Regions from separate parts of the Streptomyces sp. NPDC036822 genome, predicted to be linked through region 2. Evidence: riboswitches for the same ligand, from Rfam matches in the RefSeq annotation. Region 2 holds a riboswitch; the other holds the start of a gene.
The links. Region 2 has a riboswitch for glycine ahead of gcvT (glycine cleavage system aminomethyltransferase GcvT). Riboswitches for the same ligand answer to the same signal wherever they lie in the genome.
Positions count from the first base shown of each region.

Region 1: it holds a riboswitch for glycine, as region 2 does, so the genes downstream of both, gcvP (aminomethyl-transferring glycine dehydrogenase) here and gcvT (glycine cleavage system aminomethyltransferase GcvT) in region 2, are expected to answer to the same signal.

Region 1 is NZ_JBVJPY010000017.1:5,434-14,773, reverse strand. It holds gene ACZ68P_RS29180 (DUF5999 family protein) at 237-443, shown strand; gene gcvP (aminomethyl-transferring glycine dehydrogenase) at 544-3,429, opposite strand; glycine riboswitch at 3,609-3,707, opposite strand; gene ACZ68P_RS29170 (PRC-barrel domain-containing protein) at 3,822-4,184, shown strand; gene ACZ68P_RS29165 (DNA polymerase IV) at 4,332-5,744, opposite strand; gene ACZ68P_RS29160 (MerR family transcriptional regulator) at 5,842-6,480, opposite strand; gene ACZ68P_RS29155 (bifunctional nuclease family protein) at 6,730-7,203, opposite strand; gene ftsR (transcriptional regulator FtsR) at 7,257-8,000, opposite strand; gene ACZ68P_RS29145 (FHA domain-containing protein) at 8,031-8,963, opposite strand; gene ACZ68P_RS29140 (DUF881 domain-containing protein) at 9,046-9,340, opposite strand, start outside.
Region 2 is NZ_JBVJPY010000002.1:421,813-431,152, forward strand. It holds gene glyA (serine hydroxymethyltransferase) at 1-1,197, opposite strand, end outside; gene gcvH (glycine cleavage system protein GcvH) at 1,218-1,598, opposite strand; gene gcvT (glycine cleavage system aminomethyltransferase GcvT) at 1,711-2,832, opposite strand; glycine riboswitch at 2,981-3,092, opposite strand; gene ACZ68P_RS06270 (AAA family ATPase) at 3,232-3,903, shown strand; gene ACZ68P_RS06275 (enhanced serine sensitivity protein SseB) at 4,048-4,788, shown strand; gene ACZ68P_RS06280 (enhanced serine sensitivity protein SseB C-terminal domain-containing protein) at 4,854-5,630, shown strand; gene ACZ68P_RS06285 (ABC transporter substrate-binding protein) at 5,819-7,489, shown strand; gene ACZ68P_RS06290 (ABC transporter permease) at 7,575-8,579, shown strand; gene ACZ68P_RS06295 (ABC transporter permease) at 8,581-9,340, shown strand, end outside.

The DNA of each region.
Region 1 (9,340 bases), on a different contig from region 2:
GGACGGACTAGCCCGCTGGGGCTATGCCGAACCACCCGAAGTGACCTCCGAGTTGAGTTGAACCGCCCGCGCGGGTGATACGTCTTCATGCAGTAGGAAGAGCTGCCGCGAAATACCTGCGGATCGACGTCCGTGGGGGAACACTGGACCAACCGAACCGACAACGGGGGGCGGCCATGAGCACCGCGTCGAGCCGCAGGACGACATTCACCACGACCCAGCGAAAGAACCCACCCATGTGTCAGCACCAGCCAGCCTGTCCCACCGCCGACTCCGCCGACCGGGAGGCGGCGCGTCTGATGGCACACCACCCGGAGCAGGGCTGGAGCCTGCTGTGCAACGGAGTCCTGCTCTTCGAGGACACCGGTGAACTGCTGCCCGACGGGCAGATCATCGCCCCGCACCGCCCGCTCAGGGCGGCCCAGGTGACGACCGCCGCCTGACGGGAGGGCAGTCCCGCGGAAGGCGGTCCCACAGCACACGCACGAGGAACACGACAAGGGCCGGCCCGGAGGAGTCCTCCGAACCGGCCCTGACTCATGCTCAGTTGTCGTACGCGTCCAGCGGCGGGCAGGAGCAGACCAGGTTGCGGTCCCCGAACGCCCCGTCGATCCGGCGGACCGGCGGCCAGTACTTGTCCGCGGCCGAGACGCCGGCCGGGAAGACCGCCTCGTCACGGGTGTACGCGTGGTTCCACTCGCCGCCCAGCGCGGCCGCCGTGTGCGGCGCGTTGCGGAGCGGGTTGTCGTCGGCGGGCCACTCGCCCGACGCGACCTTCTCGATCTCGCCGCGGATCGCGATCATCGTGTCGCAGAAGCGGTCGAGCTCGGTCAGGTCCTCGGACTCGGTCGGCTCGATCATCAGCGTGCCGGCGACCGGGAAGGACATCGTCGGCGCGTGGAAGCCGTAGTCGATCAGACGCTTGGCGATGTCGTCGACGCTGACACCGGTCGCCTTGGAGATCGGGCGCAGGTCGACGATGCACTCGTGGGCGACCAGACCGGCCGGGCCGGTGTAGAGCACCGGGTAGTGCGGCTCCAGGCGCTTGGCGATGTAGTTCGCGGCGAGGACGGCCACCTGCGTGGCGCGCGTGAGGCCCTCGCCACCCATCAGGCGCACGTACGACCACGAGATCGGCAGGATCCCCGCCGAGCCCCAGGGGGCGGCCGAGATCGGGCCGACGCCCGTCTCCGGTCCCGCGGCGGGCTGGAGCGGGTGGCTGGGCAGGTACGGCGCGAGGTGCGCGCGCACGCCGACCGGGCCGACGCCGGGGCCGCCGCCGCCGTGCGGGATGCAGAAGGTCTTGTGCAGGTTGAGGTGCGAGACGTCGCCGCCGAACTTGCCGGGCTTGGCGAGGCCGACGAGCGCGTTGAGGTTGGCACCGTCGACGTACACCTGACCGCCGGCGTCGTGCACGGCGCCGCAGATGTCGGCGACGTGCTCCTCGAACACGCCGTGCGTGGACGGGTAGGTGATCATCAGCACGGACAGCTCGTCGCGGTACTGCTCGATCTTCGCGCGCAGGTCCTCGACGTCGACCTCGCCGTCGTCGGCGGTCTTGACGACGACGACCTTCATGCCCGCCATCACGGCGCTGGCGGCGTTGGTGCCGTGCGCCGACGACGGGATCAGGCAGACCGTGCGCTGGAGGTCGCCGTTGGCCCGGTGGTAGGCGCGGACAGCGAGCAGACCGGCGAGCTCGCCCTGCGAACCGGCGTTGGGCTGGAGGGAGACCTTGTCGTAGCCGGTGACCTCGGCGAGACGCTCCTCCAGCTCGGTGATGAGCGTGAGGTAGCCCTGCGCCTGGTCGATGGGGGCGAAGGGGTGCATCTGGCCGAACTCCGGCCAGGTCACCGGCTCCATCTCGGTGGTCGCGTTCAGCTTCATGGTGCAGGAGCCGAGCGGGATCATGCCGCGGTCCAGCGCGTAGTCGCGGTCGGCGAGCCTGCGGAGGTAGCGCAGCATCGACGTCTCGGAGCGGTGCGCGTGGAAGACCGGGTGGGTCAGGTACGCGTCGGTGCGCAGGAGCGCGGCGGGCAGCCTGTCCTCGGCGGTGACGTCCAGGGCCTCGATGTCGGCGTCGACCCCGAAGGCGCTCCACACGGCGCCGATCTGGGCGCGGCCGGTGGTCTCGTCGCACGAGACCGACACATGGTCGGCGTCGACGCGGTAGAGGTTGACGCCGGCCTCACGGGCGGCGGCGACGGCCTCGGCGGCCTTGCCCGGCACGCGGACGGTGAGGGTGTCGAAGTACGCGTCGTGCACGACCTCGACGCCGCCGGCGCGCAGTCCCTCGGCGAGGACGGTGGCGTACCGGTGAACGCGCTGCGCGATCTGCTTCAGGCCGTCGGGGCCGTGGTAGACGGCGTACATGCCGGCCATGACGGCGAGCAGCACCTGGGCGGTGCAGATGTTGCTGGTGGCCTTCTCGCGGCGGATGTGCTGCTCGCGGGTCTGCAGGGCCAGACGGTAGGCCCTGTTCCCGTCGGCGTCGACGGAGACGCCGACGAGGCGGCCGGGGAGGGAGCGGGCGTGCTTGTCCTGGACGGCCATGTAACCGGCGTGCGGACCGCCGAAGCCCATGGGTACGCCGAAGCGCTGGGTGGTGCCGACGGCGATGTCCGCGCCCAGCTCGCCAGGCGAGGTGAGCAGGGTCAGCGCGAGCAGGTCGGCGGCGACGGTGACGATCGCGCCCAGCTCGTGGGCCGCGTCGATGACCGGCTTGATGTCCCGGACGGCGCCGGAGGCTCCGGGGTACTGGAGCAGGACGCCGAAGACGCCGCGCTCGGCGACGTCGGCGGGAATGCCGTCGCTCAGGTCGGCGACGACGACCTCGACCCCGGTGGGCTCGGCACGCGTCTCGATGACGGCGATGGTCTGCGGCAGGGCGTCGGCGTCGACGAGGAAGACACCGTTCTTGACCTTGCCGACCCGGCGGGACAGGGCCATGGCCTCGGCGGCCGCGGTGCCCTCGTCCAGCAGCGAGGCACCGGACGTGGGCAGGCCGGTCAGGTCGGCGACCATCGTCTGGAAGTTGAGCAGCGCCTCGAGGCGGCCCTGGGAGATCTCCGGCTGGTAGGGCGTGTACGCCGTGTACCAGGCGGGGTTCTCCATCACGTTCCGGAGGATGACCGGCGGGGTGAAGGTCCCGTAGTAGCCGAGGCCGATCATCGGGGCGAGGACCTGGTTGCGGTCGGCGAGCTCACGCAGCTCCGCGAGGACCTCGGCCTCGGTGCGGGCGGCGGGCAGACCGAGCGCCTCGGCGCTCTTGATCACGTCCGGCACGGCGGCGGCGGTCAGCTCGTCCAGGGAGCCGTAGCCGACCTGCGCGAGCATCTTGGCACGGGCTTCGGCGTCGGGCCCGATGTGCCGCTGTTCGAACGGGATGCCCTGTTCGAGCTCGGAGAGCGGGATGCGGTGAGCGGTCATGTACGGAGGCCTCCTGGTCGTCACGACCTGCGAGAAGCACCACGGCGCGGGTGCCCGGACGGCCTCCCCCTCTGTCATCTCAACCTGAGAGCTTCACCGGCACGCCGAAGGGGCACGCCGGCTTTCACCGTCGGTGAGAGCGGATGCCGTCTGACGCCCGCCCTGCTTTCCAGAGTGACCTCGTCCGTGCGGTACAGGGGCCTGAGAGATTCCGGGGAGGATTTGCTCCTTCGGCGCCTCCGAAAGGTTTCTCCGGAGGACTCTCCCGCACGGGGTCGACAGCCACAGCCAGCCTACCAGCGCGCTTCCCCCTGCCGTCGCTCAAGTGGCCGACATCTCGGATGTGCACTTTCGTAGTCTCTGTAGAGCAGTCGCGACCAGTTGGAGGGACCGTGCAGACCGACATCGATCCGCGCAGCCTGATCGGCCGCAAGGCGTTCGACCGCGACGGCAACAAGATCGGCACCGTGGACGAGGTGTACCTCGACGACGCGACCGGAGTGCCCGAATGGGCCGCGGTCCGCACCGGCCTGTTCAGCCGGGACGCCTTCGTCCCCCTGGAGCCCAGCGAACTGCTCGAGGACGGCCTGCGCATCCCGTACGAGCGCGCCCTGATCAAGGACGCACCGGACTTCGGCGTGGGCCGCCACCTCTCCCCGGAGCAGGAGCTCCAGCTCTACCGCCACTACAACATCGCCCTCCCCCCGGTCCCCGACCGCGACTTCGGCCACTTGGCGGGCCAGGAAGAGACCTGACGGGACCGCCGTCCGGCCCGACCGCGCACGCCCCCTGGCGACGGGCGTCGGGTCCGGTGGCGCATGTCCCGCGGCGAGGGGCGTCGAGCCCGGCCGCGCGCCAGGCCGGCCTTACGGCGGCCCTCCGGTCCGATCGCCGGCGGGCCGCTACGCCACGGCCGCCGGCCCCTCCCCGCGTCCGACCAGGGGCAGCGGATCCGCCGGCTCCAGCTGGGGGTCGTCGACGGGAAACGTCCGCACCCGACCGGGCGCCGAGCCCGGTTCCTCGAAGCGCACGGTGACCCGGCCGACGCCGCTCCCCTGCACCCACCCCGCCCCGTGGACCGCGTGCCGTACGTCGTGCCCGGGCGACCACCGTCGCTCGGGCGGCGCCTCCGTGCCGTCCGTCCCGGCCTCGGACGGCTCCCCCGGCTCCGGCAGCCGGTCCGGCGACGCCTCCGCTCCTCCGGGCGCCTCCCCCGCCGCTTCGGCTTCGGCCCGCGCTTCCGCCTCCGCCTGGGCGAACAGGTCCTCCTGGGTGAAGTCCGCGAGCCCGCTGACCCCCACCCCCAGAAGCCTCACCCCGCCCGTGGTGTCCACCCCTTCGAGGAGCCTTCCCGCGGCCTCCCGCACCACCACCGGATCGTCGGTGGGCCCGCGCAGCGTCTCGGACCGCGTCAGCGTCGAGAAGTCGTACCGCCGCACCTTGAGCACGATCGTCCGCCCCGAGTGCCCGGAGCCCCGCAGCCGCCCCACGCACCGCTCCGCCAGCCGCTCCACCTCCATGCGGATCCGCAGCCGGTCGTGCAGGTCCACGTCGAAGGTGTCCTCCACCGACACCGACTTCGCGTCCCTCTCGGCCACCACGGGCCTGTCGTCGTACCCCTGCGCCATCCTGTACAGGGAGGCGCCGTGCGACCGCCCCAGGAGCCGTACAAGCTCGTCCTCGCCCGCCTCCGCGAGGTCGGCCACCGTGGTCATGCCCGCGCGCCGCAGATGTTCCCCCGTGGCCGGCCCGACGCCCGGCAGGATGCGGACCGACTTCGGCCCGAGCAGCTCCCGCTCCGTGCCCGGCTCGATCAGTACCAGCCCGTCCGGTTTCGCCTCCTCCGAGGCGATCTTCGCGATCATCTTGGACCCCGCGAGGCCCACCGAGCCCGTCAGCCCGGTCGCCGCCAGGATGTCCCGCCGCAGCCGCTCCCCCGCCCGGCGCGCACCCGCACTGTCGTCGGCCTGCGCCCCGGCCTCCAGGTCCACGAAGGCCTCGTCCAGGCTGAGCGGCTCCACCAGCGGCGACAGCCGCCCCAGCAGCTCCATGACCTGCTCGCTGATCGAACGGTAGAACGCGAAGCGCGGCACGAGATAGGCGGCGTTCGGCGCGCGCCTGCGCGCTTGCGCCATCGGCATCGCCGAGTGGACACCGAAGCGCCGCGCCTCGTACGACGCGGTGGCGACCACTCCGCGCGGCCCGAGACCGCCCACCACCACGGGCTTTCCGCGCAGGCTCGGCTTCGCCGCCTGCTCGGCGGCCGCGAAGAAGGCATCCATGTCGAGATGCAGGATCGTCGGCGCGGCTCTCACATCTCCGATGCTGCCCTACGCCACTGACAATCGGGCCGTACGGCCGTACGGAGCGCGGACGGCGTGCCCGCCACCGCCGGCCGACCCGCGCCGGGGCTCAGACGGCCCGGTCGCGCCGTCGCCGGGCCAGTTCGTCCCCGGGGTTGTGACCGATCAGCGTCTCGCCCGTGTCCACGCGCTCCCCGTGCAGCTGGGACAGCGCGGACTCCACGTCCCGCCAGACCACGCCCACCGCGATCCCGAAGACGCCCTGCCCGCCCTGGAGCAGGGAGACGACCTCGTCGGGCGAGGAACACTCGTACACGGTGGCGCCGTCGCTCATCAGCGTCATCCGCTCCAGATCGCGGAAGCCGTGGGCGCGCAGGTGCTGCACGGCGGCCCGGATGTTCTGCAGCGCGACCCCGGTGTCCAGGAAACGCTTGACGATCTTGAGGACGACGACGTCGCGGAAGCTGTACAGCCGCTGCGTCCCCGAGCCGTACGCGGCCCGCACGCTCGGCTCGACGAGGCCGGTACGCGCCCAGTAGTCCAATTGGCGGTACGTGATCCCGGCCGCGGCGCACGCGGTGGGACCCCGGTACCCCACGGTCTCCGCGTCGGCGTCCGTCTCCGCATCGCCCTGACCCGCGCCCGCGTCCGTACCGAAGTCGCTCACACCGCCGTGAAGCGGATACGGACCGCTCTCCCCGGGCGCACGCCCGAGGGAGCCCCCTGCCGTACCGTCGCCGCTGCTCATCACGCCGACCCTCCGTCCTTGACCTGCCCACACGAAGGTAGGCAGTCACTCGGGGTGCGTCAACGATCGCCACACTCGGCACGCCGAGTGATAATCACCCTGAGAGTGGTTTCCCGTATCTCTCTTCGGGGAACGGCTAGTCGGATGCGCTGACGCACCATCGGATCAGCGCCCCGCGGAGCGACTCCCCGCCGCCACGGCACCCCACCGGATCGGCACCTGTCGAGGCGCCGCGCCGGACCCGGCGCCTCACTGGCTGCTGGAACCGAAGTCCTCGGGGGAGATCTGGTCGAGGAACTCGCGGAACTTCTCCACCTCGTCCTCCTGCTCGTCCGGAATCGCGATGCCGGCGTCGTCCAGGACACCGTCACTGCCGAAGATCGGCGTCCCGGTGCGCAGGGCCAGCGCTATCGCGTCGGACGGCCTGGCGCTCACCTCGACGCCGCTGGCGAAGACCAGCTCCGCGTAGAAGACCCCGTCTCGGAGATCGGTGATGCGGACCTCCGTGAGCTCCTGGCCGACGGCCTCCAGGACGTCCTTGAAAAGGTCGTGCGTCAGCGGCCTCGCAGGGGCCATGCCCTGCTGAGCGAAGGCGATCGCGGTCGCCTCACCTGGTCCGATCCAGATGGGGAGGTACCGATCGCCTCCCACTTCACGCAGGAGCACGATCGGCTGGTTCGAGGGCATTTCCACCCGGACACCCACAACGTCGAGCTCGTTCACACAGCAACCCTAGGACGTGCTCGACCGGTTTGGGTAGTCGGGGCCCCGCAAGATCAAGGCAGCCGGAGTCCGAGGGCGGTCTGGACCAGTGCCGCGTGCAGCCTCACGGACAGTCCTGCGAGCTCCTTCGCGGTGGCCTCCGCATGGGCCCTGGTCTGCGGATTACGGTGCCGGCGCAGCGGCGCGACCATCTGTTCGACCAGTCCGGCCTCACGGTCGGCGGCCGCCTTCACCGCCCTGAGATGACGCGGTTCGAGACCGAATCTGCCCAGATCCGCCACGAGCCTGGCGACCGTGACCGCCTCGGCGTCGTAGCCTCCCTCGGCCCCCGGGGCGATCAGGCCGTACGACTCCCACTCCGCGAGCTCCTCCTCGCTCACCTCGGCGGCGGCGAGCAGCTCGGCCCGCCCCAGCCGCGCGGCGGTCGGGCGGTCGCTCTCCGGCTCCCATGGCCCGTCCGGCAGGTCCCGCTGGGGGCTCGGGGACGGCAGCTTGATCTGCTCGCCGCGGGCGAGGGCGTCGAGGTGCTCCCGGATGACCTTCAGAGGAAGATAGTGGTCACGCTGCATCCGCAGGATCTGGGCGAGCCGCTCCACGTCCTGCGGGCTGAACTTCCGGTACCCGGAGGCCGTCCGACGGGGCTCGACGAGCCCCTCGGCCTCCAGGAACCGGATCTTGGAGATCGTCACTTCGGGAAACTCGTCGCGCAGCCGGCTCAGCACCGCGCCGATGCTGAGCAGCCGGTCGCCCGCGGTGGCGGTGCCGTGTCCGGCACCGCCCGTCGGTGTTCGCAGCATGGACCTTCCCTGAAGGCTCTCTCCGAGGCGTTACACGGCCCGCTGGCTCGAGTAGAAGACCAGCCGGTACTTGCCGATCTGCACCTCGTCGCCGTTGGACAGCACGGCCGAGTCGATCGGCTCACGGTTGACGTAGGTGCCGTTGAGGCTGCCGACGTCGGCCACCGTGAAGCTGCCGTCCTGCGCCCGCCGGAACTCGACATGGCGCCGCGACACGGTCACGTCGTCCAGGAAGATGTCGCTCTGCGGGTGACGGCCGGCCGTGGTCAGCTCGCCGTCCAGCAGGAAGCGGCTGCCGGAGTTCGGGCCGCGGCGCACCACCAGGAGCGCGGACCCGGTCGGCAGCGCCTCGACGGCCGCCAGCGCCTCGGGCGACAGGGACGGGACCGCGGTCTGGCCGGTGGCCTCGGAGTCGTACGCCTCCAGGCCCGAGATCGAGATCGTCGAGGTGGTCTCGGACGCGCGCTCCACGGGCACTCCGCCCCGCAGCGGCGTGCCGCAGTGGGAGCAGAAACGGCTGTCGGCGGCGTTGCGGTGACCGCACCTCGTACACACCGGCATGGACGCATCCTCCTGCCGCGGCTGACCCGCGGAGGTCTGGGTCGCATACGGGTCGGGGGCGGACCCTCCACCCGTACCTGAGGTCGATCGTTCTCCGAAACCTATGCGGCCGGCACCGGCGGGGTCAACAGACGACGCGCCCTGTCCGCCCGGAATGTCACCACCGACCTCGTCACGGAAGAGGGGGCGCTCGCCACCCTGTTCCTCACTCTGGGCGTGGCGCGGCGCGCGGTGCTTGGCGTTGCCGCCGTCCTCGCGTGCGCTCTTGCCGAACAACTTCGCAAACAACTTCACGGGCGATTCCCCTTGACCGAAACAGACCCGCCCGTGGGGCAGGACGAACCCTTGATGACCACACCTGCCGAACCGGACATCCTCACAACGTCCGTATCCTCCGGACAGTTTCCACCACGCACCACGCTTGTGGTGCGGCGACCCCCCGCAACCTCTTGCCCTTGTCGCGCGACCGCCATGTGCCCCCGCCTCACTGCGAGGACGACTGAGCGTAGTCAGGCCGCTTCGCAGGCCGCAAGGCGTCCACGACGATCTTCTCGGACCGGGCCACCGTGGCCGTGGCCTGCTCCTTCTCGAGGGTCTGGACGACTCCACCGGGGATGTTGAGCGCGGGCTCGAGATCCTCGGGCTTGCCGATGACCTTGAAGACGTACGGAGCGGTCACCTTCGTTCCATCGATCTCTATGGAACCGTCGCCGCCCGAGAAATAACTGTCCGCGACCACGCGGACGTCGTTGACCTGGATCGCCTCGGCGCCCGCGGCC
Region 2 (9,340 bases):
GTCCTCGTCGAAGCCGGGCTTCAGGGTCTCCGCGATGATGTCGGCGACCTCGGTGAAGTCCTCGGTGGCGAATCCGCGGGTCGCGAGCGCCGGCGTACCGATCCGCAGGCCCGAGGTGACCATCGGGGGGCGCGGGTCGTTCGGGATCGCGTTCCGGTTGACCGTGATGCCGACCTCGTGGAGGCGGTCCTCGGCCTGCTGCCCGTCGAGCTCGCTGTCGCGCAGGTCGACCAGGACCAGGTGCACGTCCGTGCCGCCGGACAGGATCGAGACGCCGTGCTCGGTGACGTCGCCCTGGACCAGGCGCTCGGCGAGGATGCGGGCACCCTCCACCGTGCGCTGCTGGCGCTCCTTGAACTCCTCCGAGGCCGCGACCTTGAAGGAGACGGCCTTCGCGGCGATCACGTGCTCCAGCGGGCCGCCCTGGAAGCCGGGGAAGACCGAGGAGTTCAGCTTCTTCGCGAAGTCCTTCTTCGCCAGGATGATGCCGCCGCGCGGCCCGCCCAGCGTCTTGTGCGTGGTGGAGGTCACCACGTCCGCGAACGGCACCGGGTTGGGGTGCAGCCCGGCGGCGACCAGGCCCGCGAAGTGGGCCATGTCGACCCACAGGAAGGCCTCGACCTCGTCGGCGATCCGGCGGAACTCCGCGAAGTCCAGCTGGCGCGGGTAGGCGGACCAGCCCGCGATGATCACCTTGGGGCGGTGCTCCTTGGCGAGGCGCTCGACCTCGGCCATGTCGACCAGTCCGGCGGCGTCCACGTGGTACGCGACCACGTTGAACTGCTTGCCGGAGAAGTTCAGGCGCATGCCGTGGGTGAGGTGGCCGCCGTGCGCCAGGTCCAGACCCAGGATGGTGTCGCCGGGCTGGGCGAGGGCGAAGAGCGCGGCCTGGTTGGCGGAGGCGCCGGAGTGCGGCTGCACGTTGGCGTACTCGGCGCCGAAGAGGTCCTTGACCCGGTCGATGGCGATCTGCTCCGCCACGTCCACGTGCTCGCAGCCGCCGTAGTAGCGGCGGCCCGGGTAGCCCTCGGCGTACTTGTTGGTCAGGACGGAGCCCTGCGCCTCCATGACCGCGACCGGAGCGAAGTTCTCCGAGGCGATCATCTCGAGGGTGGACTGCTGGCGGTGGAGCTCGGCGTCGACGGCGGCGGCGACGTCCGGGTCCAGCTCGTGAAGGGGGGTGTTGAGAAGCGACATGGATCGATCCCTCAGGGGTCTCAGTTCCCGGCGGAGAACGCGGCGTACTCGTCGGCGGAGAGCAGATCGTCCGGCTCGCCCGTGACACGTACCTTGAAGAGCCAGCCACCCTCGAACGGAGCGGTGTTCACCAGGGAGGGGTCGTTCACGACGTCCTCGTTGGCCTCCGTGACCTCACCGGTCACGGGGGAGTACAGGTCGCTGACGGACTTCGTCGACTCCAGCTCGCCGCAGGTCTCGCCCGCGGTGACGGTGTCACCGACCGCGGGGAGCTGGGCGTAGACGACGTCCCCGAGCGCGTTGGCCGCGAACTCGGTGATGCCGACCGTCGAGACGCCGTCCTCGGCGTCCGACAGCCACTCGTGCTCCTTGGTGTAGCGCAGCTGCTGGGGGTTGCTCATGACCTGATTCTCCTGGATCGGGGGAGTGCTGATGAACGTGGGTCTCGCGTGATGAGACGCGACGTGAGACGGAAGGCGGGACGCGCGGCCGGATCGTCCCGGCCGCGGAACGTCACTTCCGGCGCTTGTAGAAGGGCAGCGCCACGACCTCGTACGGCTCGTGGGTCCCGCGGATGTCCACACCTACACCCTGGGTGCCCGGCTCGGCGTGTGCCGCGTCCACGTAGGCCATGGCGATCGGCTTTCCGAGGGTCGGGGAGGGGGCGCCGGAGGTGACCTCGCCGACGACCACGCCGTCCGCGACGACCGCGAAGCCGGCGCGCGGCACCCGGCGGCCCTCGGCGACCAGGCCGACCAGCTTGCGGGGCGGGTCGACCGCGGCCCGCTCGGCGGCCGCCTCCAGGGCCTTGCGGCCGACGAAGTCGCCGTCGTTGGTCGTCTTCTCGAACTTCACGACCCGGCCGAGACCGGCGTCGAACGGGGTCAGCTCCGTGGTCAGCTCGTGGCCGTAGAGCGGCATGCCCGCCTCCAGGCGGAGCGTGTCACGGCAGGAGAGGCCGCAGGGGATGAGGCCGACCGGGGCGCCCGCCTCGGTCAGGGCCCGCCAGACGCCCTCGGCGTGCTCGGGCTTCAGGAACAGCTCGAAGCCGTCCTCGCCGGTGTAGCCGGTACGGGCGATCAGCGCGGGGACCCCGGCGACCGTGCCGGGCAGGCCGGCGTAGTACTTCAGCCCGTCCAGGTCGGCGTCGGTCAGCGACTTCAGGATGCCGGGGGACTCGGGGCCCTGGACGGCGATCAGCGCGTACGCGTCGCGGTCGTCCCGTACCTCGGCGTCGAAGCCCGCCGCACGCTCGGTGAGCGCGTCCAGGACGATCTGAGCGTTGGAGGCGTTGGCGACGACCATGTACTCGGTCTCGCCGAGGCGGTACACGATCAGGTCGTCGAGGATGCCGCCTTCCTCCCGGCAGATCATCGTGTAGCGCGCCCGGCCCGGGCCCACCGTGGAGATGTTGCCGACGAGGGCGAAGTCGAGCAGCTCGACGGCCTGCGGACCGGTGACCGTGATCTCGCCCATGTGCGACAGGTCGAAGAGGCCCGCCTTGGTGCGGACGGCGTTGTGCTCGTCACGCTCGCTGCCGTAGCGCAGCGGCATGTCCCAGCCCGCGAAGTCGGTCATGGTCGCGCCCAGGGAGCGATGCAGGGCATCGAGGGCGGTCAGACGGGCAGTGCTCATGGGTGTGGCTCCCGGGTCCCAGGGCGAAAAAGATCATGACGAGAGGACTTTCCTCCCCATCTGTCATGGAACCTGAGAGGTTCACCGAGGGCATCCTCGGCTTGCACCTTGGGTGGGGCGCGACGGCGCGCCCGCTTTTCAGATCTGCCTCATCCGCGCGGTACGGGGCCTGAGAGATTCAAGGGAGGGTCTTGCTCCTTCGGCGCCCGGACCGCCACAGCGCTGCTGCGGTCTGTCCGGAACTCTCCCGCGCGGATTCGAACGGCCGGTATGTGGTTGTGTGCGCTTGGCGCGCACATCATTGCACGCGGGTCCTGATCGGCAAATCGCTTGTGCCTCATTACCGTCTCTTTACACTTCTTGGGGAAGGGTCTTCGAGACCCGACAGGGGGAGAAGCGATGACGTTCCAACGAACCGGCGCCTACGCGACGAGTACCGGCATACCCGCCCCACGCGCCCGGGCCAGGACCCGGCGGCACGGCGCGGCCGCGCGCCTGCTGCGCGACCTGCGCGACCGGGACGGGCACGGCCCCCGTGTGCTCGCCTTCGCCGCGGGAGACCTCGTCGTCGTCTCCGGGCTGCCCGGCAGCGGCAAGTCGACCCTCATGCGCCGCGCGGCCGACGGCCGCGGCATCGACTCGCAGGACGCCCGGGAGCGCTGGGAGGCGCGGATGCCCGGCTTCCTGCCGTACGCGGTCTACCGCCCCCTCGTCCGCGTCGCGCACTACGCCGGCCTGCGCCGGGAGCTGCGCGCGGGGCGGAGCGTGATCGTCCACGACTGCGGCACCCAGTCCTGGGTGCGCGACTGGCTCGCCCGTGAGGCCCGCCGCAGAGGCCGCGCCCTGCACCTGGTCCTGCTCGACGTCACCCCGGCCGCCGCCCGCGAGGGCCAGCGCGACCGGGGCCGCGGCGTGTCCGGATACGCCTTCGCCCGGCACCGCCGGGCGGTCGGCAGGCTGCTGCGCTCCGTGGAGGCCGGCCGGCTGCCCCGCGGCTGCGCCTCGGCGACCCTGCTCGACCGGAACGCGGCCGGCGCCCTGCGGAAGATCACCTTCCGGGATGTCGGCTGACGGCGTACCCCCCGGCGGACCGGCCGCGGGCGGCGCCGCGGCCCGGCGCGCTCCGTATGCTTTTGGCCACGGCGGCGCGAGGGCGGCATTAGGGTTCTGCCCCGAGGGCGCGTGACCGGGCGCGTGAGAAGGGGACCGAGGACCGTGGACGTTTCGTGGCCGGGCAATGAGCTCGAAGAGGTGCTGTCCGCCTCGCTCGGCAACCCCGCCGCCGGGAGCCGGCTCGTCGAGGTGCTCGGCCGCAGCCCGGTCTGGGTTCCACTGCCCAACGGCGGCAGCCCCGAGAGCACCGACCTCGACCTCCCCACGCTGGAGATCGACGGCCTCCCCTATGTCCCCGTCTTCAGCTCCGAGCAGCAGTTCCTGGCCTGCGTCGGCAGCCACATGTCGTTCACGGTCGCACCCGCCCGCGACTTCGCCCGCGGCCTGCCCCCGCAGCTCGGCATCGCCGTGAATCCTGGTGGCACCGTCGGCGCCCCGCTGCCGCCCCCCGCCGTCGCCGAGCTGTGCCGGATCGGTCGCACCCCGCTGGACGGCCCCGCGAGCGGCGGCCGGGTCCGGCTCTTCGAGCCCGACTGGCAGGACGACCCCGTCGACTTCCTCTCCGCCGCGGCCGCCGAGTTCGAGGCCACCGGCATCGTGGCGAGCGCCCGGCGCGCCCTCGCCAGCGTCGAGGGGACCGAACCGGCCCTCTTCGTCGGCGTCCAGCTCGTCGCCTGGGACGGCGTCGACCGCAACGCGCCGCTGGACGCGCTCGGCCGCGCGCTGGGCCGGGTCGAGACCGCCTGGCCCGTGAATCTCATCCTCCTGGACGTTGCCCAGGACCCCGTGGCCGACTGGATGCTGGAGCGGGTGCGCCCGTTCTACCAGCGCGCCGCCGGCTGAGCGGGGCACCACGGAATGACACGTCAGGAAACAGGACCGATGGACGGACGAGGGGCGGAACACAAGTGAGCGCGTCAGGCACGGCCGCGGCCGGACAGGTCGAGCACATGCTGCGCCAGGTGGCACCCGGACGCTACGACGCGTACGAGCGGCTGCTGCACGCCCTCGCGGACGGCGACGTGTGGATGCTCCTCTGGCACGGCCAGGCCGGATCACCCGACGCCCAGTACGGCAACATGGAGGTCGACGGCCTCGGCTACGCCCCCTGTGTCACCTCCGCCCAGGAGCTGGCGGCCTCCGGCTGGAACCGCGCCCACGAGGTGGTCACCGGCCGCGACATCGCCCGGGCCCTCTACCCCGACCACTGGGGCATCTGGCTCAACCCGCACGACTCCGGCGGCGGGGTCGGCATCCCCTGGGCCGACCTGCGCAGGATCGCCACCGGTCTCGACCGGATGCCCGCCGGCCCGCTGCGCCTGAGCGAACCCGCGCTCGAGCTGCCCCAGTTCTACGCCCTGCTGACGCAGAACGCGCACCGCACCCCCGCCGTGCGGGCGCTGCGCCGCGCCTGGGTGCAGCCCGCGCTCGGCTCCCCGTACCTCGCCATCGGCCTGGACCTCTACGACACCTCCCCGGCCTCGGTCGACGCGGTGCGGGCGATGATGCGGCAGTCGGTCTCCGCCGTCCCCGACGGGCTCCCCGTCTCGACGGTCGCGATGTCGGACGAGTACGACCCGGTGGCGATGTGGCTGCGGGCCAACGCCCGCCCCTTCTACGACCGCGACGCCCACGCCTCCCCCGCTCCGTCCGCTCCCGGCTACGGCTACCCGCCCCGGCCCTGACCGGCGAACTCGTCCATATGACAGGGGCGTTAACCGGGGCAGCGCACTTGTCCCGGATCTGCCCGGTTTGGCAAGTGTCCGGGTCTCGACTAGGTATCACCGCTATCCGGACTGTTCTCCAGCTGGTTCCCCGTCGGTAGTGTTCGGCCGGTCAAGACCTCTCACACGGCGGAACCTGGGGTGGACCCATGCGAATAATCAAGTCCCGTACGGTCCGGGCGATCACGGTGGCGGCAGCCGTCACCCTGATCGCCACGGGGTGCTCCAGTGAGCGCGGCAAGGACGGGGACAAGGCCGGCGCGAAGGACACCTTCGTGTTCGCCGGTGCCGGTGACCCCGGTTCCCTCGACCCCGCCCTCGCCAGCGACGGTGAGACCTTCCGGGTGACCCGGCAGGCCTTCGAGGCGCTGCTGGAGCACGAGTCCGGCGGCAGCAAGCTCGTCGGCGGCCTGGCCGAGACCTGGGAGAGCAACCCCGCCGGCACGGTGTGGACGTTCAACCTCCGCAAGGGCGTGAAGTTCCACGACGGCGAGGCGTTCAACGCCGCCGCCGTCTGCGCGAACTACGACCACTGGTTCAACTGGAAGGGTACGTACCAGTCCAGCGCGGTCTCCTACTACTGGCAGACCATCATGGGCGGCTTCGCCAAGAACGAGGACAAGGAAGCCCCCAAGCCGAACTACAAGTCCTGCACGGCCAAGGACGACAACACCGCCGTCATCGAGGTCAACGAGCCCTCGGCGAACCTGCCCGGCGGCTTCTCCCTCCAGGCCCTCGCGATCCACTCGCCGAAGGCCCTGAAGGAGTACGCGAAGCAGGACGCGACCGCCAAGGGCGACGCGATCACGTACCCCAAGTACAGCCAGGAGGCCGGCACGGTCGCCGGCACCGGCCCGTACAAGATCACGAAGTGGAACAAGGGCAACAAGGAAGTCTCCCTGGAGCGCTTCGACGACTACTGGGGTGCGAAGGCCAAGGTGAAGAACCTGGTCTTCCGCACGATCGACACCGAGGCCGGCCGCCGTCAGGCGCTGCAGGCCGGTGACATCGACGGCTACGACCTGGTCGCGCCGGCCGATGTGAAGACGCTGGAGGGCGAGGGCTACAAGGTCCCGACCCGTGACGTCTTCAACATCTTCTACGTCGGCATGACGCAGTCGAAGAACCCGGCGCTGAAGAAGCCCGAGGTCCGCCAGGCCATCTCGCACGCCATCGACCGGGAGGGCATCGTCAAGACCCAGCTCCCCGAGGGTGGCAAGGCCGCGACCCAGTTCATGCCCGACACGGTCGCCGGCTTCTCGGACAAGGTGAAGACCTACCCCTTCGACACCGCCAAGGCCAAGGAGCTCCTCAAGAAGGCCGGTGAGGAGAAGCTCACGATCGAGTTCTGCTACCCGACCGAGGTCACCCGCCCGTACATGCCGGCCCCGCAGGACATGTTCGAGCGCATGAAGGCCGACCTGGAGAAGGCCGGCATCACGGTCACCCCGAAGGCCATGAAGTGGGCCCCGGACTACCTGGACGCCACCGAGGCGGGCTCCTGCGCCCTGCACATGCTCGGCTGGACCGGTGACTTCAACGACGGCTACAACTTCATCGGCACCTGGTTCGCCGGGCCCGACAAGCAGTGGGGCTTCAACGAGAAGAAGGTCTTCGACGCGGTGAACGCCGCCTCCAAGGTCACCGACCCCGCGGGTCGCGTCGAGGCCTACAAGAAGGCCAACGAGGCGATCATGGAGTACGTCCCGGGCGTTCCGATCTCGGCTTCCCCGCCGGCCATCGCCTTCGCCAAGAACGTCAACCCGCCGAAGGTCTCCCCGCTGACGCAGGAGAACTTCGCCGAGGTCTCCTTCAAGTAATCGCACATCAGCGGGTCCGCCCGGCCACGGAACCTCGGTGGCCGGGCGGACCCGCATCGACGCACGTAAGAAAGGGGCACGCGGGGTGCTGCGACTCGTCGTACGAAGACTGCTACAGCTCATACCCACCCTGCTCGGCCTGTCGGTTCTGCTCTTCCTCTGGCTGAACCGGCTGCCCGGCGGACCCGCCTCAGCGATCCTGGGCGAGCGGGCGACCGAAGCCGAAGTGGCACGCATCAACCGGGCCCTCGGCCTGGACCAGCCCGTCTGGGTGCAGTACGGCCGCTTCCTCAAGCGCATCGTGGAGCTCGATCTGGGCACCTCCACCCAGACCGGTCAGCCGGTGTGGGACGAGTTCGCGACCCGCTTCCCCGCCACGGTGGAACTCAGCATCGTCGCCATCCTCATCGCCGTCGTCGTCGGCATCCCGCTCGGCTACCTCGCGGCCAAGCACCGCGGTGGCTGGCTGGACGTCGCCTCCGTCTCGGGGTCGCTGATCGGCATCTGCATCCCGGTGTTCTTCCTCGCCCTGATCCTCAAGGGCATCTTCGCCGTGCAGCTGAACTGGTTCCCGAGCTACGGACGGCTCACCACCGGCATCGACGCCACCGACGTCACCGGCTTCGCCGTGCTCGACGGCCTGCTGACCGGCGAGCTGGACGCCAGCTGGGACGCCATCCACCACCTGATCCTGCCCGCCCTCGCGCTCTCGTCCATCCCGCTCGCCGTCATTGTGCGGATGACCCGGGCCAGCGTGCTCGAAGTGCTCGGCGAGGACTACGTCCGCACCGCGGAGTCCAAGGGTCTGGACAAGCGGACGGTACGCGGCCGTCACGTGCTGCGGAACGCGCTGCTGCCGGTGATCACCGCCGTCGGCCTGCTGACCGGAAGCCTGCTGTCGGGCGCGGTGCTGACCGAGTCGGTCTTCTCCTTCAACGGCATCGGCAACTTCATCCGCACCTCCATCGACGCCCGTGACTACCCGGTGCTCGTCGGGTTCATCCTCTTCATCGCGATGGTGTACGTCCTCATCAACCTGCTGGTCGACCTCGCGTACAGCATCATCGACCCGAGAGTGCGGGTGCACTGACGTGACGACCTTGACGAAGAAGGCCGACAAGATCGATCGGCTCGCCGAGCTGATGCAGACGTCCGAGGCCACCAGCGGCGCCAGCCTGTGGCGCGAGGCCATGCGCCGGCTCCGTGCCAGCAAGATGGCGATCATCGGCGCGGTGATCATCGGTCTGTTCGTGATCCTCGCGATCGTCGGACCGTGGATCGCGCCGTTCAGCCCGTCCGCCCAGACCTGGCGCGGCGAGGTCTTCGCCAACAGGGGCGAGTTCGTCGGCGCGCGCGACGGAAACTGGTTCGGCCTCGACCACCTGGGCCGGGACATGTTCTCCCGCATCCTGGTCGGAGCCCGGCAGACCCTGATGGTCGGCGTGGTGTCGATGCTCATCGGCCTGCTCGTCGGCGCGCTCGTCGGCGTGCTCTCCGGCGCGGCCGCGACCCTCGGCGGCAAGACCGGGCAGCGCGTCGACACGGTGGTCATGCGCTTCACCGACATCATGCTGTCGCTGCCGTCGCTGCTGCTCGCCGTCTCCATCGCGGCGGTCATGGGCCAGTCCCTCACCACCGTGATGATCGCCGTGGGTGTCGTGCAGATCCCGATCTTCGCGCGGCTGCTGCGCGGTTCGATGCTCGTCCAGGGCGGCTCCGACTACGTCCTCGCGGCCAAGGCGCTCGGCATCCGCAAGAAGCGGATCGTCCTCACCCAGATCCTGCCGAACTCGCTGAGCCCCGTGATCGTCCAGGCGACGCTCAGCCTCGCCACCGCGATCATCGAGGCCG